DNA from 2 places in the Micromonospora sp. NPDC000207 genome. Region 2 is predicted to be linked to the other one. Evidence: riboswitches for the same ligand, from Rfam matches in the RefSeq annotation. Region 2 holds a riboswitch; the other holds the start of a gene.

Region 1 (10,013 bases), on a different contig from region 2:
CGCCCCTCGTCAGGGGTGGAGGCGAGGGCGTGGAACCGGCGGGGGATCCGACCGGCGACGTGGGCCAGCCGACCGGCCTCGGTCGCGTACCGCATCGCGGTGGCCATCGCCACCGGATCCACCGCCCGGGTGACGGCGCTGGCCAGCAACACCGCGTCGCAGCCGAGCTCCATCGCCAGGGCCGCGTCGGAGGCGGTGCCGATCCCGGCGTCCAGGATCACCGGTACGTCGACGCTCTGCCGGATCAGCCGGATGTGGTGCGGGTTGCCCACGCCCAACCCCGACCCGATCGGCGAACCGGCGGGCATCACCGCCGCGCACCCGACGTCGGCGAGCCGACGGGCGAGAATCGGATCGTCACTGGTGTACGGCAGGACGGTGAAGCCCTCGGCGACCAGTTCCTCGGCGGCGCGCAGCAGCTCCACCCCGTCGGGCAGCAGCGTGCGCTCGTCGCCGATCACCTCAAGCTTGATCCAGTCGGTGTCGAAGGCGTCCCGGGCCAGGTGGGCGACCTTGACCGCCTCGGCGGCGGTGTAGCAGCCGGCAGTGTTGGGCAGCAGGCGTACGCCGCACCGGTCGAGCAGGTCGAGCAGTCCACCGGAGGTGCCGGGGGCGGTGTCCACCCGGCGCAGCGCCAGGGTGACCAGTCCGGTGCCGGAGGCGCGGATCGCCTGTTCCAGGACGTGCAGGTTGGCCGCCCCACCGGTGCCGAGGATCAGCCGGGAGTCGAAGGTCTGCCCGCCGAGGACGAGCCCGTCGGTGGTGGTCACCGCGTTCACCCGCCCTGCGCCGCGCTGAGCACCTCGACCCGGTCCCCCGGGTGCAGGACCTCATCCGGCCACCCGGTACGCGGCACCACCTCGCCGTTGACCGCCACCGCCAGTCCCCGCTGCTCCGCGGTGACCACGCGGACCAGGTCGGCCACGCTCAGCCCCTCGGTCACCGCCCGGGCCACCCCGTTCACAGTCACTTCCACCTGTCCTCCTCGATCGACTGGCCGCCGGTGTCGAACCGGTCGGCGGCGAAGGGCGCGAGCCGGGGGTCGGGCACGCCGGTGGTCACCAGGTCGGCGATCAGGTCTGCGGTGACCGGGGTGAGGGCGATCCCGTGCCTGTGGTGTCCGGTGGCGACCAGGACGTCCGGCCGACCGGGGAGCGTCCCCAGGACCGGGGCGTTGTCGGGCGTACCGGGGCGCAGTCCGGCGACCGTCTCCACCAGGTCGTACTCGGCCAGCTCGGGTACCAGGTCGACGGCGGCGCGCAGGAGTCGCAGGACGGCGCCGGCGGTGACGGTGGTGTCGGACCGTTCCTCGACGGTGGCCCCGACGACCACCTCCCCGTCGGCGCGGGGGACCAGGTAGACCGGTTCCCCGTCGGCGTGCCCCCTGATGACGTGGCGCAGCCCCGGCGGGCCGCCGTCGGGGGCCCGGAGTCGGAGGATCTGCCCCTTGACCGGCCGGATCGGGAGCCCGGTCAGCGCGGCTGCGCCGCACCCGGCGGCGACCACGGTGGTCCGGGCGGTCACCTCGGCCAGGTCGGCGACCCGGGTTCCGACGAGTCGGGCGCCGGCCCGGCGGGCGGCGGTCCGCAGCGCGGCGACCAACAGGCGCGGGTCGACCTGGTGGTCGGTGGCCGCCAGCGCACCACCGCGCAGCCGCAGGGCCAGCGCCGGTTCGCGTTCCCGCAGCTGGGAGGGGCGCAGTGGGGTGATCGGCAGCCCCAGCCCCGCCTGGTACGTCCAGAGTCGTCGCGCCTCGGCCAGGTCGTCGCCGGTCAGTCCGACCACGAGGGTGCCCTCGGTGCGGTATCCGAAGTCGGTGTCGGCGGCCTCGGTCAGCTCGGCGGCGAAGGCCGGCCACCGGGCCGCCGAGTCGGCCAGCAGCCCGGTCAACTCTCCCTCGCCGAAGTGCGCCTCGACGACCGGGGAGAGCATCCCGGCCGCTACGTGCGAGGCCCCGCTGCCGGGGGTGGGGTCGTGGACTGTCACCCGGAGCCCGCGTCGGGCGCAGCGCCAGGCCACCGCCAGCCCGATCACTCCCGCCCCGATCACCGCCACCTCGGGTGCACCGACGGATCCGTCGGCCTCGGTTGGACCGACGGCCTCGCCCGTCGACGGGGCGGAGGCCGTTCCTAACACGTCAGTTCCCGCAGGAAGTCGGCTGTGGTGCGGCCCGGGTCGGCGGCGTCGGAGAGCGCCCCCACCACCGCCACCCCGTACGCCCCGGCGGCGCGCAGCGCCGGAACTGTCGCCACTGTCACCCCACCGATCGCGATGACTGGTACGTCGACGGCGTCGGCGACGGCGCGTACCCCGGCGGGGCCGATCGGGTCGGGCAGACCGTCCTTGGTGGCGGTGTGGTGGCACGGGCCGACGCCCAGGTAGTCGGCCCCGGCGGCGATGGCGGCCCGGGCGGCGACGGGTTCCCGGGCGGTGGCGCCGAGCACCCCGTCGGGGCCGAGGACCCGGCGGGCGGCGGGGACGGGCAGGTCGTCGGCGCCGACGTGCCCGCCGGCCGCACCGACCGCCAGGGCGACGTGCAGTCGATCGTTGACCAGGCAGGTGGCCCGGTACGGGGTACAGAGCCCGAGGATCCGGGCGGCCAGGTCGTACGCCTCGCGGTCGGTGGCCTCGTCGGCGACCCGGACCTGGACGACGAGTTCGCTGTCGGCGACGGCCAGCGCGGCACGGACCACGGCGAGCGGATCCCGCCCGGGGCGGGTGTCGGTGACCAGATGCAGTCGTCCCAGGGACGGCACGGCAACACTCCTCCCTGCGCCGGCATTACCCGGATCAGGTTCGACGGTCGGGGGCTCCTAGCCCCCCTCTCAGCCCGGTACACCGGGCTCCCGTGGGTTGGTTCGGTGCCACCGTACGACGGATCGGCGGATCCGCCAAGGGGGTGTCGACCGAGCCGTGCCGCAGCTCACCCGGGGCCGGCTGGGTCACCGGGCGTGTTCCGGTCGGTTTGGCGGGAGTCGAGGCTATTGCGGACTGGCGTTACACAACCGTGACCGGACTGCATCTTGTCGGACATAGATACATCCGAATTAATTTGTTTATCGATTCGTCAGAATGACTGTCCGGGGCGTCGGCGCCCCCCGGTCGCCAGTGCTGTCGGGTCGGATCGGGGCGGTCTTCGGCGGGCCGCTCCGACACCCGTCGTCCCGCACGGACAGAGGAGACCCTGGTGTCCCGATTCCGCCGCATCAGATCGCCACGGGGTCCCCTCCCCGCGGCCCTGCTCGCGCTCACCCTCACCACCACCATGCTCATGGGTGTGCCCGCCCAGGCCGCCCCCACCGTCGAGCCCGCAGCCGCGCAGGCCGCACCGGCACCGGTACCGCCCGCCCCGGCGGCGGACGAGGCCGAGCCGTACTCGGTGCTGGTCTTCTCCAAGACCGCCGGGTTCCGGCACGGTTCCATTCCGGCCGGCATCGCCGCCATCCAACGACTCGGGGCCGAACACGGGTTCACGGTCGACGCCACCGAGGACGGCGGTGCCTTCACCGACGCCAACCTGGCCCGCTACCGGGCGGTCGTCTGGCTCTCCACCACGGGGGACGTCCTCGACGCCGGTCAGCAGGCGGCGTTCGAGCGCTACATCCAGGCCGGCGGCGGCTACGCCGGTGTGCACGCCGCCTCGGACACCGAGTACAGCTGGGAGTGGTACGGCAAGCTGGTCGGCGCGTACTTCGCCAGCCACCCGGCCAACCAGACCGCGACGATCAAGGTCGAGGACCACGCGCACGAGTCGACGGCACACCTGCCGGAACGCTGGACCCGGTACGACGAGTGGTACAACTTCCGGTCCAACCCGCGCTCCCAGGTCCACGTCCTGTCCAGCCTGGACGAGAGCACCTACGCCCCCGGCAGCGGCGCGATGGGACACGACCACCCGATCGCCTGGTGCCAGGAGTACGACGGCGGCCGGGCCTGGTACACCGGCGGCGGCCACACCGACGAGTCCTTCGCCGAACCGGAGTTCCTGCAACACCTGCTGGGCGGCATCCAGACCGCCGCCGGAGTGGTCGACTCCGACTGTGCCGCCTCGAAGACCGAGAGCTTCGAGAAGGTGACGCTCGACGACGACACCAGCAACCCGATGGAGTTGGACGTCGCCGCCGACGGCCGGGTCTTCTACATCGAGCGTGACGGCCGGGTCCAGATCGTCAAGCCGGACACCGGCAACACCGTCACCGCCGCCGACCTGGACGTCTTCACCGGAAACGAGGACGGCCTGATCGGCATCCGCCTCGACCCGGACTTCGCCACGAACAACTGGGTGTACCTCTACTACGCCCCCAACGGCGGCGGCCCCCGCAACCTGCTGTCCCGGTTCACTGTCAGCGGCGACACCATCGACACCGCCAGCGAGAAGGTCGTCCTGGAGGTCACCACCCAGCGCAACACCTGCTGCCACGCGGGCGGGACGATGACGTTCGACTCGGCCGGCAACCTCTACCTGGCCACCGGCGACAACACCAACCCCTTCGAGTCCAGCGCGTTCACCCCGATCGACGAGCGACCGGGACGCCAGGACTACGACGCGCAGCGGTCCTCCGGAAACACCAACGACCTGCGCGGGAAGGTCCTCCGGATCCACCCGGAGGACGACGGTACGTACACGGTCCCGGAGGGCAACCTCTTCCCGGCCGGCACCGAGAAGACCCGCCCCGAGATCTACGCGATGGGCTTCCGCAACCCGTTCCGGATCGGTGTCGACCTCCGCACCGACGTGCTCTACGTCGCCGACTACGGGCCGGACGCCAGCGCGGCCAACCCCAACCGGGGACCCGAGGGCCTGGTCGAGTGGAACATCGTCGACCGGCCCGGCAACTACGGCTGGCCGTACTGCCACGGGGCCAACCAGGCGTACAACGACTACCAGTTCCCCTCGGGCCCGAGCGGGGCGAAGTTCGACTGCGCCGCACCGGTGAACAACTCCCCCAACAACACCGGCCTGACCACCCTGCCCCCGGCCATCCCGGCCACAGTCGACTACGGCTACGCTCCCAACCCGCGCTTCCCGGAGATCGGCGGCGGCGGAGCACCGATGGGCGGCCCGGTCTACCGGTACGACGCCGACAACCAGTCGACCCGCAAGTGGCCGGCGTACTACGACGGCAAGGCCCTCCTCGGCGAGTGGAACCAGTCGAAGATGTACACCATGCAGGTCACCGAGGACGGGAAGTCCCTGGTCGACATCAACCAGCTGCTCACCGGGATGACCTTCATCCGGCCGATGGACTTCGAGTTCGGGCCGGACGGCGCGCTGTACCTGATCGAGTGGGGCAGTGGCTTCGGCGGCAACAACGACAACTCGGGGGTCTACCGGATCGACTACGTCGCCGGTGACCGGGCCCCCATCGCGCAGGCCGAAGCAGACCCGACCTCCGGGCCGTCACCGCTGACCGTCACCTTCTCCAGCGCCGGTTCCCGGGACCCCGACGGTGGGTCGCTGACGTACGCCTGGACCTTCGGCGACGGGGAGTCCTCGACGGCGGCGAACCCCACCCACACGTACGACGCTGCCGGCAACTACAACGCCCAGCTCACCGTCACCAACGACAGGGGGCGGACCGCGGTGGCCAACGTCCGGGTGACGGTCGGCAACACCGCCCCGACAGTGACCATCGAGTTCCCCCCGGACGGCGGCTTCTTCGAATGGGGTGACCAGGTCAAGTACACGGTCAAGGTGACCGACGCGGAGGACGGGGAGATCGACTGCGCCCGGGTGAACCTCCAGGTCCTGCTCGGCCACGACGAGCACGCCCACCCGCTGGAGCAGCACACCGGCTGCACCGGCACCGTGCAGACCCAGCTCGCCGCCGGCCACGGGGCCGAGGCGAACGTCTTCACCGTCCTGGAGGCGACCTACACCGACAACGGCGGTACGGGCGGCGCCGGGGCACTGACCGGCCGGTCCCTGGAGATCCTCCAGCCCAAGCGCAAGCAGGCCGAGTACTACACCGCCACCGGTCGGATCCCGGGCGGCACCGGGGGCGGCGACCCGGGCGTAGGGCGGGAGACCACCGGGGACACCGCCGGGGGTGGACAGAACATCGGGTTCATCGAGGATGGCGACTGGTGGTCGGTCAAGCCCGCCAGCCTGACCGGCATCGACGCCATCCGGTTCCGGGTCGCCTCGGCGACCTCCGGTGGACGTGTCGAGGTACGCGCCGGTGCGCCCGACGGTCCGCTGCTCACCTCGGTCGACGTCCCCACGACCGGAGAGTGGCAGACGTACACGGACGTCACCGCGCAGGTGCCGACGGACGCCGACTCGGGCGGCACGCTCTTCTTCGTGGCCCGGGACCCGGGCGGAGGCGCCAACAGTCTGTTCAACGTCAACTGGATGGACTTCGTCGGCAGGGGCGTGACCGACAACGCCCCGCCGACCGTGACAGCCACCGCCACCCCCACCACCGGCACCGCACCGGTCACCGTCGCCTTCGTCGGCACCGCCACCGACCCGGAGGACGACACCCCGCTCACGTACGCCTGGGACTTCGGTGACGGTGCCACGGCGGACACCCTCGACGCCGAGCACACCTACACCGTCCCGGGTACGTTCACCGCCACCCTGACGGTGACCGACAAGCGGGGGGCCACCTCGTACGCCACCGCCCAGGTACGGGTGGAGGCGCCGAACACCTCCTGCTTCGGTGCCCGGTCGGACGCCTTCGACGGGAACTCCCTGGACCGGGACCGGTGGAAGACGATAGTCCGGGAGAACCAGTCGTACGCGGTCTCCGGCGGCTCGCTGCGCCTGCCCACCGGGGTCGGGGACCTCTACGGTGACCGCAACGACGCGACCAACCTGGTGCTCCAGCCCGCGCCGACCGGGGCCTGGCAGGTGACCACGAAGGTGACGGTCCCGACCACCACCGACTACCAGCAGGCCGGTCTGATCGTCTACGGCGACGACGACAACTACGCCAAGCTCGACCTGCTCTACGGCGGCAGCCGTCGGGTGGAGTTCATCCGGGAGACCGCCGGGGTGCCCCGCAACGAGGGGACCGACAGCGGCCCCGCCCCCGACGGTGACACCATCCACCTGCGGCTGACCAGCGACGGGACGAACCTGACCGCCGCCTTCTCGGCCGACGGGCAGACCTACACCCCGGTCGGCCGACCGGCCGCGCTGGCCGGCATCACCGCCCCGCAGATCGGTCTGTTCGCCCTCAACGGCGGCACCACCGCCCCGGTGGTGGAGGCGGCCTTCGACTGGTTCCAGGTCGCCCCGGACATCCCGGCCGAGCCGGTGACCCCGTCCGACGAGTTCACCGGGGACGCCCTGGACGTGTGCCGGTGGAACGCCATCGTCAGGGAGGACCCGGCCGGCTACCGGGTGACCGACGGCGCGCTGCACGTCGACGTCCCGAACGGTGACATCTACGGTGGCGGCAACTCCGGGCCGACCAACTTCGTCCTGCAGACCGCACCGCAGGGCGACTGGACCATCCAGACGAAGGTCGACGGGAGCCTCCTCGACGAGCAGTACCAGCAGGCCGGGCTCCTGGTGTACGCGGACGACGACAACTACCTCAAGCTCGACTACCTGGTGGACAACTCCCCCGGCCAGCCGGTCAGCCGCCGGATCGAGTTCCGCAGCGAGATCGACGGGGCGGTCCAGAACCCGCAACCGGACGCGGGCAGCCTCACCCAGGGGGTGTGGCACCTGCGGGTGGCCCGCAGCGGTGACACGTACACCGCGTCGTACTCGGCGGACGGGTCGGAGTGGACGGTCCTGGGAGAGTTGACCAACGCCGCCGTCGGGGCCATCCCCAGGGTGGGGCTGTTCACCCTCGGGGCCGCACAGACTGCCTCGAAGACGGTGTCGTTCGACTACTTCCGACTCACCGCCAGCACTGTCGACACCACCGCCCCGGTGAGTTCGGCGTCGTTCGCGTCCCCGAACGACCAGGGCTGGCACGACGGTACGGTCCCGGTGGTACTCACCTCCTCCGACGAAGGCTCCGGGGTACGACTGCTGGAGTGGTCGCTCGACGGTGGTGAGTGGCAGCCGTACGCCGGGCCGGTGCAGATCAGCGGGGACGGCGAGCACGAACTGCTCTACCGGGCCACCGACAACGCCAGCAACGTCGAGTCGCTGAAGTCGGCGGTGGTCCGGATCGACGGCACCAAGCCGACGCTGCTGGTGTCCGGGGTCGCCGACGGCCAGTTCTGCGGCGACAGCCAGGACGTCCGCGTCTCCTGGCAGGCCGTCGACCCGACCTCCGGGATCCGGTCGGTGGTGGGAACGCTCGACGGCCGACCGTACGCCACCGGAACCCTGCAGGCCATGTACGAGCTGCCGCTCGGCCTGCACGAGCTGACCGTCACCGCCACCGACCGGGCGGGCAACGGCACCACCGCCACGGTCCGGTTCTTCGTCACCACCTCGCTGCGGGACGTGCAGAACCTGATCGACAGGTTCCGCGCCACCGGGCGGATCTCCGAACCGGCCCACCGGAAGCTGACGAACAAGCTGACGGCGGCCCGGACCTCGGAGGCGGCGGGCGACGACAGGCGGGCCGTCCAGCAGCTCACCGCGTTGCGGGGACTCGCCGCCGACTCCACGCTGGTGGGCGAGGCCGAGGTCCGTGAGGTGCTCGTCCGGGACACCGACGCCATGATCGTCCGACTGGGCGGTACGGCCAGCCGCGCCGGCGTAGCCGCCAACGACGGCAGAACGGTCAAGGGAACCGGCCGCCTCCCCAAGGACCCCACCCGAATCAACCCCGACACCCCCCTCTAACCCCCACCCCACCCCACCCCCCAACCCCCCACCCCCCCACCCCCAACCCCCACCCCCCTCCGACCGCCGGATCACCTCGTTGATCAAGGGGTTTGCGTCACTGCGGCACTCACTGGTGACGCAAACCCCTTGATCACCAGGCGCCAGGAAGCGGGAAGGCCGGGGGTTGGGGGGTTGGGGGGTTGGGGGTTGGGGGTTGGGGGTTGGGGGTGGGGGTTAGTTGGTGAGGAGGGTGTGCAGGGCGGTCAGGTCGGTGGGGGTGGGTTGCCAGGCGCCGGCGGCGGCGTTGGACCGGACCTGGTCGGCGGTGGTGGCACCGGCGATGACCGAGGTCACCGCCGGCTGGGCGGCGAGACCGCCGATGGCCACCTGGAGCAGGGACACGTCCCGCTCGGCGGCGTACGCCTCCAGGGCCTCGATGGTGTCCCAGTCGGCGGCGGCCAGGCGCTGCTGGTAGCGGGTGCCGCTGCCGGAGAGCCGGCTGCCGCCGGGCGGGGCCTGGTCCCGGCGGTACTTGCCGGTGAGCAGCCCGTCGGCGAGCGGGAAGAACGGCAGCAGTCCCAGCCCGAAGCGCTCACAGGCCGGCACCACCTCCGCCTCGACCCCCCGCTCCAGCAGGCTGTACTGGTTCTGGGCGCTGACGAACCGGTTGGTGCCGGCGGCCCGGGCGGTCCAGTCGGCGTCGGCGATCTGCCAGCCGGTGAAGTTGGAGTTGCCGAGGTAGCGGACCTTCCCGGCGCGGACCAGGTCGTCCAGGGCGGCCAGGGTCTCCTCGATCGGGGTCCCCGGATCGGGCTCGTGCATCTGGTACAGGTCGATGTGGTCGGTGCCGAGGCGGCGCAGCGAGGCCTCCACCGCCCGGGTCAGGTACCGCCGGGCACCACGGGCACCGTGGTCGGGGCCGTTGAGTCCGTGCATGTCCATACCGAACTTGCTGGCCAGCACCACGTCGTCCCGGCGGCCCTTGAGCACCTGGCCGAGCAGTTCCTCGGAGGCACCCTGCGGCTCACCGTAGATGTCTGCGGTGTCGAAGAGGTTGATCCCGGCGTCCAGCGCGGCGTCGACCACCTCCCGGGTGCCGTCGAGGTCGAGCTTACGGCCGAAGTTGTTGCAGCCGACGCCGACCACGGACACCACGAGCCCGGAGTCGCCCAGCCGGCGATACGTCATCTCAGTCACCAGGCCACCCTATGCCGAGCGGGGCACCCATGCCCCGGCCACGACCTGCGGGGATCCCGCACCGGAGCCAGCC
Region 2 (10,013 bases):
GGGTGGCCAAGGACTGGCAGCGCGACCCGAAGCAGCTGCGCAAGCTCGGCTTCTGAGGTTCCGAACCGTCGCCGCCCCTGGGCGGTCCGCCCGTTTGGCACCTTATGTTCGGGCGGCGTGGGTGGGATATGTCACGGGGAGGCGGGTTTAATAGCTGTTTCCCAGGCCCACGACCCAGGGTAGAGGGGTTTGTGTCTTCCTGCCCCCGCCTCGGAAGCCGCCTGATGCGTAACCGCTACCTGGATCTTCTCCGTTTCCTGGCCATCGTCCGGGTCGTGGTCTACCACGTCACCGGATGGGCCAGCCTGACGCTGATCTTCCCGGCCATGTCGGTGATGTTCGCCCTCGCCGGGTCCCTGATGGCCGCCTCGCTGAGCCGTACCGGGGCACCGGCGGTGGGCCGCCGACTCCGGCGGCTGCTGCCGTCGCTGTGGGTGGTGGCGGTGCTGTTCGTACCCGCGATGCTCCTCACCGGCCTGGAACCGACCTGGCGGGTGGTCCTCTGGCTCTTCCCGGTCGCCGACCCGCCGGCCAACGGCTGGGGTGCCCTCGCCCTGAGCCCGATCTGGTACCTGCGGGACTACCTCTGGTTCGTCCTCGCCTCCCCGGTGGCGCTCTGGCTGTTCCGTCGGGCCCCGCTGCCCACCCTGCTCGCCCCGTACCTGGTCCTGGTGTCGATCGAGATGGGGGTGTTGGCCGAACCGTCACTGGTGGTCCGGGAGTTCGCCCTCTACTTCGGGGCCTGGCTGCTCGGCTTCGCCCACCACGACGGCATGCTGCGTCGGCTGGCCAACCGGGTGTTCGTCCCGGTCGTGGTCCTGGTCGGCGGGGCGGGCGCGGCCTGGATCCTCACCCACCCCGGAAACCGGGGGTACGACATCAACGACATCCCCCTCGGCAACGCCCTCTGGTCGGCCGCCTTCATCCTGGTGGCGCTGGGTCGGGCACCCTCCGGCGCCGCCTGGGTGGACCGCAACGCGGTCTTCGGCCGGACGGTGACCGTGTTCAACAGGCGGGCGCTGACCGTCTACCTCTGGCACATGCCCTTCGTCGTCGCACTGACCCCGCTGGTGGACGTGGTCGGCTGGTCCCACCAGGATCCGGTCGGTCTGGCCATCCGGGTGGCGCTGGTCTTCGCCCTGGTCGGCGTGGTCACCGCCCTGGTGGGCTGGGTGGAGGACGTGGCAGCCGGGCGTCCACCGCAACTCCTCCCGGGCGGTTCCCGCCCGGCACCCCGGAGCACCGGAGCCGACGAGCCGTCGACGCGGGCCGAACCGCCCGGCCCGACGGAGCAGACCCCGGCCGTCGAGGAGGAGGGCGCGGCGGCGCGGACCCGGTGATCCCGGGCCGGGGGAGGTGCGCGTCGACGCCGGTCGGCAGGGGACAATGACCGGATGGCCGGATACCGTCGACAGCTCTACCGCGACGACGCGGTGGTCCTGCGGGTGCAGAAGCTCGGTGAGTCCGACCGGATCATCACCCTGCTGACCCGGCGGCACGGCCGGTTGCGGGCGGTCGCCCGGGGGGTCCGGCGGACCACCAGCAAGTTCGGTGCCCGGCTGGAGCCGTTCGGACACGTCGACCTGCAACTGGCCGGTGACCCGAAGGGGGAGCACGGCAGTTCCCTGCACAGCGTCAGCCAGGTCGAGGGGATCGACCTGTTCGGCAAGCGGTTCCTCGGTGACTACTCCCGCTACACGGCGGCCAGCGCCGTCGCCGAGACCGCCGAACGGCTCACCCCCGTCGAGCGGGAGCCGTCGCTGCGGTTGTTCCAGCTCACCCTCGGCGCGCTGCGGGCCCTGTCGGTGGGGGAGCACGCCACGACCCTGGTGCTCGACGCGTACCTGCTGCGGGCGATGTCCCTGGCCGGTTGGGCTCCGGCGCTGGTCGCCTGCGCGGTCTGCGGCACCCCGGGGCGGCACCGGGCGTTCTCCGTACCGGCGGGGGGTGCTGTCTGTCCGGACTGCCGACCGCCCGGCGCGGCCCATCCCGCCCCGGCCACCGTCGACCTGATGTCCGCGCTGACCTCCGGGGACTGGCGGATCGCCGACGCCACCGACCAGGGGGTACGCCGGGAGTGCAGCGGACTGGTGGCGGCGCACCTCCAGTGGCACCTGGAACGCGCGCTACGCTCGCTGCCGCTGGTCGACCGGGGTGCCCCGACGGCCGGACCGACCCCGAAGACCGCTGGGGACGGCGTACCCAGGGAGATGACCGAGTGATCCGATCCAAGTCGACCCGTCGGCGAGAGCCGGTGCCCCCGACCCCGCACCCGTCCGGTGCCCGCCCTCCGGCGCTGCCGTCGGAGGCGCTGCCCAAGCACGTGGCGATCGTGATGGACGGCAACGGCCGGTGGGCCAAGGAGCGTGGCCTGCCCCGGACCAGGGGCCACGAGCAGGGGGAGCACAGCCTCTTCGACACCGTCGAGGGCGCGATCGAGTTGGGCATCCCCTACCTGTCGGCGTACGCGTTCTCCACCGAGAACTGGCGGCGCTCGCCGGACGAGGTCCGGTTCCTGATGGGCTTCAACCGGGACGTGATCCGCCGCCGTCGGGACCAGCTCGTCGAGCTGGGGGTGCGGGTGGTCTGGTCGGGGCGGGCCGGTCGGCTGTGGAAGAGCGTCATCTCCGAGTTGCAGACCGCCGAGGAGATGTCGAAGGACAACACCAGGTTGACCCTCCAGTTCTGCGTCAACTACGGCGGGCAGGCGGAGATCGCCGACGCCGCAGCCGCGATCGCCCGGGACGCCGCCGCCGGTCGACTGGACCCGGCCAAGGTCACCGAGAAGACGGTGGCGAAGTACCTCTACCACCCGGAGGTCCCCGAGGTGGACCTCTTCCTGCGCCCCTCCGGGGAGCAGCGGATCTCCAACTTCCTGCTCTGGCAGACCGCCTACGCCGAGCTGGTCTACCTCGACACCCTCTGGCCGGACTTCGACCGTCGGCACCTGTGGTACGCCTGCGAGCTGTACGCCCAGCGGGACCGCCGTTTCGGCGGGGCACTGCCCAACCCGGTCGCCCCGGTCGCCGCCGGACCGACGCGGACCTGACCCGTCGCGCGGACCTGACCCGTCGCGGAAACCTGGTGTGTCGCGCAGGTCTGACCCGTCGCGCAGACCGTGTGTCGTCGCTGGCCGCAGGAGGCTTAGCGCGGGCGGTGACTGGGTACCACTGAGGTCAGGAGCCACTGACGGAGGTGAACCAGGATGATCCGCAAACGTGTCGGCCAGTGGGCGGTGATGGCCGTGGCGGTGCCGTTGGCAGCCGCCGGGGCACGCCGACTCAGCCACTCGCTGGAGGCCCGTCGTGGCCCGTCGCGGGCGAGCCGCCTGCTCGGCAGGGGCGCAGACGTGCTGCGCCCACAGCGGGCCAGGCGCCGCCGGTTCTGGTGACGAACCCGGACGGGTGACGCCGGGGGAACAGGGTCGGGGGACGACCCAACACAGGGGAGAGGGCCGTCTCGTGCCGACGTGGTCGACGTCGGCACGAGACGGCCCTCGTGTGTGTCCCCGCCCCGGCCGACCCTGCGGCGACCGGGACGGGGACGGTGTCGCCAGAGGTCAGCCGGTGACCTCGGTCCGACCGGCGGCCCACAGGGTGTGGAAGCTGCCGTCGCGGTCCACCCGCTGGTAGGTGTGGGCTCCGAAGTTGTCCCGCAGCCCCTGGATCAACGCGGCCGGCAGCCGCTCGGCCCGCAGCGCGTCGAAGTAGGACAGCGACGAGCCGAACGCCGGTGCGGGCACCCCGGCCCGGGCCGCGTCCGCCACCACCCGACGCCAACTCGGCACCCCGGCGCTGACCGCCTCGGCGAAGTAGGGCGCCACCAGCAGGCTCGGCAGGTCCGGCTGGTCGTCGTAGGCCTGCTTGATCCGGTCCAGGAAGCGGGCCCGGATGATGCAGCCGCCCCGCCAGATGGTGGCGGTGCTGCCCAGGTCGATGTTCCAGTCGTACTCGGTGCTCCCGGCCCGGATGTGGTCGAAGCCCTGCGCGTACGCGACGATCTTCGAGGCGAGCAGGGCCCGCCGGACGTCCTCGACGAACGCGTCCCGGTCGGTGACCTGCCACGGCTCACCCGCGTCGGGGAACGCCTGCCTGGCGGCCTCCCGCTGCCCGCCGTGCCCCGACAGCGACCTGGCGAACGTCGCCTCGGCGATGCCGGTGATCGGGATACCGAGGTCCAGGGCGCTCTGCACCGTCCACCGGCCGGTGCCCTTCTGCTCGGCCCGGTCCAGCACCACGTCGACGAAGGGCGCACCGGTGTCGGCGTCGGTGTGGGCGAGCACGTCTGCGGTGATCTCGATGAGGAAGGACTCCAGCTCACCGGTGTTCCACTCGCGGAAGATCTCCGCGATCTCCGCCGGCTTCGCACCCAGACCGGCCCGGAGCAGGTCGTACGCCTCGGCGATGAGCTGCATGTCGGCGTACTCGATGCCGTTGTGCACCATCTTGACGAAGTGCCCGGCACCGTCCGGCCCGACGTGGGCGCAGCACGGGGTGCCGTCCACCTGAGCGGCGATCTTCTCGAAGATCGGGCCCAGCTTCGCGTACGACTCGGCGGAGCCACCGGGCATGATGCTCGGCCCGAGCAGCGCTCCCTCCTCGCCACCGGAGACGCCGGTGCCGACGAAGTGCAGCCCGTGGCCGCGCAGCGTCTCCTCGCGGCGTCGGGTGTCGGCGAAGTGGGCGTTGCCCGCGTCGATGACGATGTCGCCCTCTTCGAGGAGGGGGACCAGGTCGTCGATGACCGCGTCGGTGGGGGCACCCGCCTTGACCATGATGATGACCGCACGTGGCCGCTCCAGTGCGGCGACGAAATCGGCCAGGGACTCGGCCGGCACGAACACGCCCTCGTCGGCGTGCTCGGCAACCAGCTTGCGGGTGCGCTCCGGGGAGCGGTTGTGCACCGCCACGGTGAACCCGTTGCGGGCCAGGTTCCGGGCCAGGTTACGGCCCATCACCGCCAGCCCGGTCACGCCGATCTGCGCCGTCGGCTGTTCAGTCATCCGTTCCGCCACCTTCCACGTCGGCCTGCTGAAGGAGACCGTATCGTGGCCGGCGAGCAGGCCGGCGGGGAGATCGACGCGGTGTCAGCAGGTGGTCGCGTCGGGCCGGGACGGTTGATGCGGGTGCGTGGTGGCGCACCTTCGGGTTACGGTCCACCCATGCCTATCTGACGCGGTCTCCTCGGTCCCGCCCCGTGCCGACACCGCCGGGGATCAGCCGATCAGGGGGCGGAAGGTGCCCAGGGCGACGCTGACCGCGAGCGCCCCACCGGCCAGCGCCGCAGCCCCGAGGACCAGGAGGGCGTCGGCGGTGGTGAACCGTTGCCGCCGGGCGACGGTACGCGGGGTGTCCGCGTCGAAGCCCCGGGCGTCCATCGCCACCGCCAGTCGGGTGCCCCGCCGGATCGCGCCGACCAGCAGGGTGAACGCGGTCGAGGCGAACAGCCGGACCTTGGCCACCGGGTTGCGTCCGGCGTCGACTCCACGGGCCCGGCGGGCCATGCTGATCATCTGCCACTCCTGCGCCAGCAGCGGCACCAGACGGAACGCCGCCAGGGCCCCGATGGCGAACCGGGCGGGGGCCTTCGCGTTCTGGACCAGGGAGTCGGCCAGGTCGGTCGGGTCGGTGGTGGCGAAGACGATCACCCCGGGCAGCGCCACCGCGAACATCCGCAACACCAGGCCGAGGGCGGTGACCAGCACCCCCGAGGTGACCAGCACGGGACCCAGCTCGACAAGGGGTGGCCCGGACCGGTCGGCGGCGAAGAGCACCAGCGTGACGAGGACGCCCACCGCGCCGATCAGCAGCGGCCACGCCCGGCGGGCCAGCACCCGGTACCGGACCCCGAACAGCGGCAGCACCGCCAGCTCGACGGCGATGGCGACGGCGGGGGCGACCGGGTCCAGGGTGACGATCAGCATGATCGAGAAGACGAGCGCCGCCGCGAGCTTCGCCACCGGGTTGCGTCGGGCCAGCGGCGCTCCCGGTGCGGCCACCGGCTCAACCTGGAGCATCGACACCTCCGGTGCCCGCGACGTCGTCGGCACGTCGCAGGGTGACGGTGCGGTCGGCGAGGGCGGCGACGAAGTCCGGGTCGTGGGTGACGGTGACGATCCCGTGTCCGGCGTCGCGCAGCTCGGCGAGGAGGTCCACCAGCTCCAGCCAGGTCCGTCGGTCCTGACCGAAGGTGGGCTCGTCGCAGATCAGCAGGCGGGGGGCGGTGGCCAGCGCTGTCGCCACGCTCAACCGCCGCGCCTCCCCACCGGAGAGGGTGTACGGGTTGGCGTCGGCCAGCCGGGTCAGCCGCAGCCGGTCCAGCAGGGCGTCCACCTGGACCCGGACCTGCTCCGGTGTCCGGCCGGTACGGCGGGGACCCAGGGCCAGCTCGTCTCGGACGGTGCTGGTCACGAACTGGTGCTCCGGGTCCTGGAACACCGACCCGATCCGACCGGCCAGTGCCGGGGCACGCCACCGGTGCGGCGGCGTCCGGGCGTCCCGACCGGCGAGGTCGACGGTGGCTGTCACCCGGCCGGTCCCGGGGCGCAGCAGTCCGCCGAGCAGGAGCGCCAGGGTGGACTTGCCGGCCCCGTTCGGGCCGCGTACGGCGAGCGCCTCACCGGCTCGTACCGTCAGGTCGGTGGCGGCCAGCCGGGGTGGCAGGCCGAGCCCGTCGGCGGTGAGCAACGCGGCACCCGCCGGGGTGCGGGCCCGACGCGGCGGGACCGGACGGCCCGGCACCCAGACCCCCTCGGCGGCGAGGGCGTCGCCGTGTGCGGCGAAGACCGCCTCCGGCGTCCCGTCGGCCCGGACCCCACCCCCCGCTTCGAGGACCACCACCCGGTCGACGAGGCGCAGTGCCTCCGCGACCCGGTGCTCCACCAGCACGAGGGTGGTCTCCTCGTCCAGCGCGGTGTGGACCGCGTCGCGGACCAGTTCCGCCCCGTCCGGGTCGAGGTTCGCCGTCGGTTCGTCGAGGAGCAGGAGTTCGGGGCGCAGGGCGAGCGCCCCGGCCAGGGCCAGGCGTTGCTGTTCGCCGCCGGAGAGCGCCGCCGTGGGCCGGTCCCGGTGGTACGGGAAGCCGACCCGACGCAGCGCCGCGTCGACCCGGGGCCAGATCTGGTCGGCCGGGACCCCCCGGTTCTCCAGCCCGAACGCGACGTCGTCGCCGCTGCGGGCCATCACCAGTTGGGTCTGCGGATCCTGGAAGACGATGCCGACCCGCTCCCGGTCCTTGCGGGGGTCGATCCCGTCGATCTCGACGGTGCCCTCCTGCTCACCGGAGTCGTCGGGCAGCAGCCCGGCCAACGCCGCCAGGAGGGTGGACTTGCCCGCCCCGGAGGGCCCCAGCAGCAGGACCCGCTCACCGCGCTCCACCCGCAGGTCCACCCCGCGTACCGCCCACCGCCTGCGCCCCGCGTGCCGCCACCCGAAGCCGCGTACCTGCACCATGCTCACGCGCCGGCTCCCTCCCGCTCGTCGACATCGGGCTGACCGGTCGACCCGTCGGCGAACGGGGTCGACCGGCCGGCGGCGGGGGTCAGACCAGGGTCCGGTCGCGGCCGGCCGGGAACCGGTCGAGCACACCGGTCCCGGCGAGGGCCCGGGTCAGGTAGTGTCCGCCGACCCCGGCGATCAGGGCGGCGCTGACCACGGTCAGGGCGGCGTACGGCAGACGGTAGCTGACCAGCGCGTACTCGACGTTCCAGGTGAAGAAGTCGAACAGGGCCGCGCTGAGCCCGGTCAGGGCCCCGGCCAGCACCGCCACCGGCAGCCGGAAGGAGCGGTACCGGAACGCGGCGAAGGCCAACTCGGCCCCGAGTCCCTGGATCAGCCCCTGCACGATGGTGATCCCGCCCCACTCCGCACCGAGCAGCGCGGAGACCGTCGCGGCGACCGCCTCGCAGAACAGGGCGGCTCCGGGCTTGCGGATCACCAGCCCACCGAGGACGGCGGGCACCAGCCAGACGCCGTACATGATGGCCTGGCTCGCCGGGGCGGCGGCGAAGGCCGGATCGACGGCCCGCCAGAGCAGGCCCCAGGCCCAGAAGATCACCCCGAAGGAGACGGCGATCACGGCGGCGACCACGATGTCGATGGTCCGCCAGCGGTTGTTGTCGGTGTGGCTCACGTGGATGCTCCCAGTTCCGGAAACGAACCAGGAGAAGACGCACGCCGCGTCCGGGTCACCGGACGGCGACGCGGCGGCTGAAGGTCGACCGAGCTCCCTGCGCTGGAATTACCCAGATCAGGTTCGAGGGTCTGCGGGTGGTGGCCCACACTCTCAGCGCTGTGCGCTCCCCTGTCGGAGTTGAAGTTGTCTCGTGACGCTAACACTGCGGAGTTTGGCCCGGCAAAGTGATCTTTTCGCTGCTCGTGACGGCGTTCACCACGCGGTTGCGGACGTCGTCCACACCCTCGGCGTGGCCGTATCGACGCGACCCGTTGCCGAGAAGTAGGCTCGGCCCGCCGTCGCCGCCGCCCGCGGCGGTCCGGTGGAGACCGGCGGCGTCGACGAGGGCGCGGGTCGTGGGTGGAGGGACTGTTGATGAACGACGGCGACCCGGCCACCGCCGACCGACCGGCCACCACGGCCGAGCGACCGGCCGAGGCCGAGCGACCGGCCGACGGCGAGCGGGCGACCACCACGGCCGAGGGGGCGGATCCGTCGGGGACGCCGCCTGGTGCCTTCCCGGTCGGTGACGGGGGGCGACGCCTCCTCGGTGACCGGATCGGTTCCGTCGAGGTGCTCGCGGCCCTGCTGATCCTCCTGGTCTTCTTCCGGGACCCGATCGCCGGGCTGCTGTCGGACCCCCGGCTCCAGACCTGGACCACCGTCTTCGTCTCGATCATGGTCCAGGCGGCGCCGTTCCTGGTCTTCGGGGTGGTGCTCTCGGCGGTGATCGCGGTCTACGTGCCCCGCTCCTTCTGGGCGCGGGCATTACCCCGACGACCCGGCCTCGCCGTACCGGTGGCGAGTGCTGCCGGATTCGTCCTGCCGGGGTGCGAGTGCGGGTCGGTGCCGGTCGCCGGTTCGCTGATCCGTCGTGGGGTCACCCCGGCCGCCGCCCTGGCCTTCCTGCTGGCCGCCCCGGCGATCAACCCGATCGTGCTGACCGCCACTGCTGTCGCCTTCCCGGGCAACCCGGAGATGGTCGTCGCCCGGGGCCTGGCCAGCCTGGTCGTCGCCGTGATCATGGGGTGGCTCTGGCTGCGGCTCGGGCGGGCCGACTGGATCAAGCTGCCGCACCGGCCCGACCTGGACGGACTCTCCCGGGGCGCGGCCTTCTGGTCGGCGGTCCGACACGACGTCATGCACGCCGGTGGTTTCCTGGTGCTCGGGGCGATGGCGGCGGCCAGCATCAACGTCCTGGTCCCGGAGCGGTGGTTGCAGACCCTCGCCGACGACCCGGTGCTGTCGGTGATGGCCCTGGCCCTGCTCGCCGTCCTGCTCTCCCTCTGTTCGGAGGCGGACGCCTTCGTGGCGGCCTCGCTGTCCCAGTTCTCCCTCACGTCCCGGCTGGTGTTCCTGGTGGTGGGTCCGATGGTCGACCTCAAGCTCGTCGCGATGCAGTCCGGGGTCTTCGGCCGCCGGTTCGCCTACCGCTTCGCCCCGGCGACCTTCGTGGTGGCGGTGACTGTGGCCGTGGCCACCGGGGCGGTGCTGCTGTGAACCGGCAGGCCCAGGCGGTCATCCTGCTCCTGTTCGGCGGGGCGGTGGTCCGGGCCGGGGTCACCGACCTGCATCTGCGCTACGTCAAGGCGGGGCTGCAGCCGTTCCTCGTCGCCGCCGGGCTCGCGCTGGTCGCCGCCGCCGTGATGACCCTCTGGTACGAACTGCGCCCCCTCCTGCCCCGACGGGTGTCCACTCCGGCCCGCAGCGTCACCGAGGTCTCCGCCGACGACCACACCCACCACGAGCCCCGGGTCGGCTGGCTGCTCCTGTTGCCGGTGCTCGGCCTGCTCCTCGTCGCTCCGCCGCCCCTGGGGTCGTACTCGGTCAGCCGGGCGGGC

What was found. A riboswitch is a leader RNA that binds a small molecule or an ion and turns the genes downstream of it on or off. The one in region 2 is predicted to bind thiamine pyrophosphate.
Region 1: another riboswitch for thiamine pyrophosphate. It lies ahead of thiE (thiamine phosphate synthase); the one in region 2 lies ahead of ABT336_RS04140 (ECF transporter S component).

What each region holds. Positions count from the first base shown of each region.
Region 1 is NZ_JBEPEQ010000019.1:44,446-54,458, forward strand. Features, by position in the region: gene ABT336_RS07230 (thiazole synthase) at 1-770, opposite strand, end outside; gene thiS (sulfur carrier protein ThiS) at 776-976, opposite strand; gene thiO (glycine oxidase ThiO) at 967-2,055, opposite strand; gene thiE (thiamine phosphate synthase) at 2,130-2,756, opposite strand; TPP riboswitch at 2,751-2,860, opposite strand; gene ABT336_RS07250 (ThuA domain-containing protein) at 3,188-8,761, shown strand; gene ABT336_RS07255 (aldo/keto reductase) at 8,978-9,931, opposite strand.
Region 2 is NZ_JBEPEQ010000008.1:45,681-55,693, reverse strand. Features, by position in the region: gene era (GTPase Era) at 1-56, shown strand, start outside; gene ABT336_RS04175 (acyltransferase family protein) at 225-1,340, shown strand; gene recO (DNA repair protein RecO) at 1,395-2,222, shown strand; gene ABT336_RS04165 (isoprenyl transferase) at 2,255-3,049, shown strand; gene ABT336_RS04160 (hypothetical protein) at 3,206-3,391, shown strand; gene gnd (NADP-dependent phosphogluconate dehydrogenase) at 3,560-5,002, opposite strand; gene ABT336_RS04150 (energy-coupling factor transporter transmembrane component T family protein) at 5,216-6,016, opposite strand; gene ABT336_RS04145 (ABC transporter ATP-binding protein) at 6,003-7,457, opposite strand; gene ABT336_RS04140 (ECF transporter S component) at 7,540-8,130, opposite strand; TPP riboswitch at 8,207-8,313, opposite strand; gene ABT336_RS04135 (permease) at 8,548-9,672, shown strand; gene ABT336_RS04130 (TIGR03943 family putative permease subunit) at 9,669-10,013, shown strand, end outside.